DNA from 2 places in the Aeromonas bivalvium genome. Region 1 is predicted to be linked to the other one. Evidence: riboswitches for the same ligand, from Rfam matches in the RefSeq annotation. Region 1 holds a riboswitch; the other holds the start of a gene.
What was found. Region 1 has a riboswitch for cyclic di-GMP ahead of ACEUCR_RS14025 (sigma-54-dependent transcriptional regulator). Riboswitches for the same ligand answer to the same signal wherever they lie in the genome.

Region 1 (2,193 bases):
CATGCCAGCAAGCTGCTGCGGGAACAGCTCGATACCCTGTTCGGTCACGATGAGGTGGGCAAGCTGGGCCAGTATCTGGCGACCCTCTCTCCCCGTCTGGCGGAGGAGCTCAATCTGGCCCTGAGCCAGATGCAGCAGCTCAGGGTATTCCGGCAACTGCTCAGGGAGCAGGTGAGCCTGACCGACATCCGTACCATAGCGACCACCCTGCTCGACTCGAGCGAGCTGACCAAGGATCCCGTGCTGCTGGCGGCCGACGTGCGCTGCGCCCTCAAGCGCCAGATAGTGCGTCAGGTGATAGGGCAGCGGGAGCAGCTGGCCACCTTCACCCTGGACGATCGGCTGGAGCAGACCCTGCTGGCGGCCATGAACCAGTCCCAGCAGCAGGGCAAGGTGGCGCTGGACAGCTTCCCGGTCGATCCCCAGTTGTTGTCCCAGCTGCAACAGCACATGCCCCTGGTCAAGGAGCAGCTGCAGCAGCAGGGTCACCCTCCCGTGCTGGTGGTCATGCCCCAGCTGAGGCCCTTGCTGGCCCGCTATGCGGCCTCTTTCGCCAAGGGGCTCAGGGTGCTCTCCTACAACGAGATCCCGGAAGAGCTGAGGGTGGAAGTGATCGGCACCCTGGGGTGAAGCAAAAGGCCCGTGATCTCAGTCAGATAGGAAAAATCTATTCCGCATATGTCCTTGAACTGTCATGGCAACTTGTTATGATGCGCCGTGTTTTGACGCTGGACGTCAAAACCTGCTGATAATTATAACAATTTGATGAGTGCTATTCAGGCCGGCCCCTCGCCAGTCTGACTGCCCTTGCGAGGGCAGATCGCATGAAAAAGGCAAACTGAACTGAAAAGTCAGGACGCAAAGCCTCCGGTCTAATGGCATCCATGCCGACGATAGCGGGGTTACCAGGGATAGGTACCGTCACGAATGACACCTATTGGCAAACCGATGCGCGCGCGGCGTACCGGTGGTGTACTCCTTCCTCGGTTTTGACGCTTCAGTTCTGTTGATTGACGACCACACAATCACAGGTTCAGGTTCATATGCTTTCGGACGTTTCTCTGAAATGCACCCCAGCGCCAGCGGGCATTGGGGCGCACCCTCATCTGTTATTGCTTCAGCCAGACTCTTCTGCCGGGGAAGAGGTGCTGGCCATGCTGGAGAGTTCGGGATATCGGGTATCCAGGGTCGATTCGGCCAGACAGGCACGGGCCTGTCTGGAGGAAGAGAGAGTCGACCTGCTGTTGCTGGACGTGAGCACGCCCATCGACAACCTCAAGGGATTTCTGGGCAAGCTGACCGACACCGACAGTGTCATCCTGGTCAACGAGCATCAGGGCCATCTGGCCGCCGAGGCCATGGGGGCCGGCGCCATCGATTACATCATCAAGCCATTCGCTCGCCAGCAGATGCTGGACGCCATCCGCTGCGCCCTGCGCCTGCGCCAGCCGATCCCGGATCTCATCGCAGAGTCCGGTGCCAGCCGTCAGGTGTTGCAGCTGGCTCGCCGGGCGGCCAAGACCCAGGCCACCATCCTCATCGGCGGTGAATCGGGTACCGGCAAGGAGCGACTGGCACGCTACATCCACGACATGTCCCCCCGGGCAGACGGGCCCTTCGTCGCCATCAACTGCGCCGCCATCCCCGAGCCCATGATCGAGTCCATCCTGTTCGGTCACGCCAAGGGGGCCTTCACCGGGGCGAGCTCGGCCCAGCCCGGCAAGTTCGAGCAGGCCCAGGGCGGTACCCTGCTGCTTGACGAGATCTCCGAGTTGCCCCTGGCACTGCAGGCCAAGCTGCTGCGGGTATTGCAGGAGCGGCAGGTGGAGCGGCTGGGCAGCCATCAACTGATCAACCTGGATGTGCGCATCATCGCCGCCAGCAACAAGGACCTGCGTACCCAGGTGGGGGAGGGGCTGTTTCGCGAGGATCTCTTCTATCGCCTCGATGTCCTGCCCATGAGCTGGCCCGCCCTGCGGGACAGGCCGGGGGACATAGTGCCGCTGGCTGAATATTTCATCGCCCGTTATGCACCCAGGCAGGGCTACTGGCTGAGCCAGCAGGCGCGCCAGCAGCTGCTGAGCTACCGCTGGCCCGGCAATGTGCGTGAACTGGACAATGTCATCCAGCGGGCGCTCATCATGGCGCGAGGATTGCATATTCAGGCAATCGATTTGATGTTGCCCGGTGGGG
Region 2 (2,193 bases), on a different contig from region 1:
GATCCCGCGTAGCTCCACCAAATTCTCCTCGAACAATCTGGAATCAAAGGGGTTATAGCTCAGCTGGGAGAGCGCTTGCATGGCATGCAAGAGGTCCGCGGTTCGATCCCGCGTAGCTCCACCAGGTTCCTGATTGACATGAAGTACCCAGGGCAGTGCGGTGTGTATCACCCATGCCGACCTTTGTGGGGTTATAGCTCAGCTGGGAGAGCGCTTGCATGGCATGCAAGAGGTCCGCGGTTCGATCCCGCGTAGCTCCACCACTATTTGCAGTAAAAGGCAAACGGCCGCCAGAACCGCTTGTCTAATGAAGAAAGAATTTGGGGCTATAGCTCAGCTGGGAGAGCGCTTGCATGGCATGCAAGAGGTCCGCGGTTCGATCCCGCGTAGCTCCACCAAATTCAGAGTGAAGGTCTTGACCTTGATTAGCCACAACTTGGGGTTATAGCTCAGCTGGGAGAGCGCTTGCATGGCATGCAAGAGGTCCGCGGTTCGATCCCGCGTAGCTCCACCAAATTCTCGTCACGAGAAGCTAAAAGGCCACCGCATCGCGGTGGCCTTTTTGTCATGGGCGCGTCAGCGCGGCCCCATGATCTGCCTCTACCCGCATCCGGCGCTCGCCGGCACACTCCCGGCAAACACCAAATTCATATGGCGCCATGAGGTGGCTCACAATTTCGCGTCATCACCCCCTGCTTCATGATGGCGGAAAATTTGCAGTGGCAGGCTGACAAGGCGGCTATGTGCCGGGCGTTGGCGACACGATCGCCGCCGTTAGCCGGTTTCCTCGTTGCCCAGCAAACATATTTCTCCTTGTGAATGAAGATTGAGCATTTGCGCCGGGCTTTCTATACTCGAGCCGTTCCTCACGGAACCCAGGTAAAGGGCAAACCGGCAGTGATGCCGGGACGCAAAGCCTCCGATCTGCCTCATTGAGCCAGACAGCGGGGTTTCCCGGGGTGACATGAGGGTATGTGGCCCCGTCCAAGGCCTGTTGTCGTTCCCTTTTTCCTCCCTGTTGCGATTGCGCTTTCCCGGTCTTAACGCCAAGACAAAACAAGGATGATAACAATATGCAACAGACCCTCAGGCCCAGCAGGCTCGCCATGCTGGTTGCCCTTGCGGCCATGCCCGCCTGGGCGCAGGCCGCCTATCCCGCCTATCAGGCCGGGACTGCCTATCAGGCTGGCGATATCGTCAGCAACGTCGGCAACCTCTATGAGTGCAAGGCGTTTCCCTATTCCGGCTGGTGCGGGGCTTCCCCTTACCACTACGAGCCCGGGGTCGGTGCCGTCTGGACCGATGCCTGGACCCTGTCTCAGGACCCCAACCCGCCCGGGCCTGAGCTGCCTGAGCTGACCCTATCTTCCCCTGCCGCCGGCAGCTCGGTGAGCGAAGGGGCCGAACTGGCCCTGGCCGTGACCCTGACCGGTGGCAGCACAGCGGTCGCCCAGGTGGTCTACCTGGTGGATGGCAGCCAGGTCGCCGTGGCCACGGCAGCCCCCTGGTCCGCCAGCTGGTCCGCCAGCGGCGTCGGCCCCCATCAGGTCACGGCCCGTGCCCTGGACAAGGATGGTAACAGCCTGGATGAAGCCCAGGTCGCCGTGACCGTGACCGCCGTGGTGGCCCCCGAGGCGCCTCAGGTCAGCATTGCGAGCCCCGCCGCGGGTGCCAAGCTGACCCTGGGCCGCGCCGTCACCGTGACCGGCAATGTCACCGATGCCAACGACGATGTGGCCAAGGTCGAGCTGTATGTCGATGGCAAGAAGGTATCTGAAGACAGCAGCGCCCCCTGGCAGCTGGGCTGGACCCCGCAAACCAAGGGCAGCGCCGCCCTGACCCTGGTTGCCGTGGACAGCCAGAGCCTGTCCGGCGAGTCGGCTCCCGTGTCGGTCAGCGTCGAAGAGGCCGCCCTGCCGCCCACCGGCGGCAATCTCTCCTGCGACGTGCGCCAGATCTACCGCGCCGACGGCAGCGAGTGCATGGGGGATGACCATGGCCGCCGCGTCATCGGTTACTTCACCTCCTGGCGCACCGGCAAGAATGGTCTGCCCTCCTATCTGGTGGGCGACATCCCCTGGGACAAGATCACCCACATCAACTATGCCTTCGCGGCGGTGGACGAGCAGAGCCATGTCATCAAGGTGGATGATTCCGCCACCAAGATGACCTGGGACGGAGTGCCGGGCGCCG

Region 2: another riboswitch for cyclic di-GMP. It lies ahead of ACEUCR_RS07105 (glycosyl hydrolase family 18 protein); the one in region 1 lies ahead of ACEUCR_RS14025 (sigma-54-dependent transcriptional regulator).

The regions. Positions count from the first base shown of each region.
Region 1 is NZ_JBGXBV010000005.1:284,762-286,954, reverse strand. It holds gene lfhA (lateral flagellar biosynthesis protein LfhA) at 1-630, shown strand, start outside; cyclic di-GMP riboswitch class I at 823-910, shown strand; gene ACEUCR_RS14025 (sigma-54-dependent transcriptional regulator) at 1,155-2,193, shown strand, end outside.
Region 2 is NZ_JBGXBV010000001.1:1,561,261-1,563,453, reverse strand. It holds tRNA gene ACEUCR_RS07130 (tRNA-Ala) at 1-20, shown strand, start outside; tRNA gene ACEUCR_RS07125 (tRNA-Ala) at 49-124, shown strand; tRNA gene ACEUCR_RS07120 (tRNA-Ala) at 188-263, shown strand; tRNA gene ACEUCR_RS07115 (tRNA-Ala) at 323-398, shown strand; tRNA gene ACEUCR_RS07110 (tRNA-Ala) at 439-514, shown strand; cyclic di-GMP riboswitch class I at 876-958, shown strand; gene ACEUCR_RS07105 (glycosyl hydrolase family 18 protein) at 1,074-2,193, shown strand, end outside.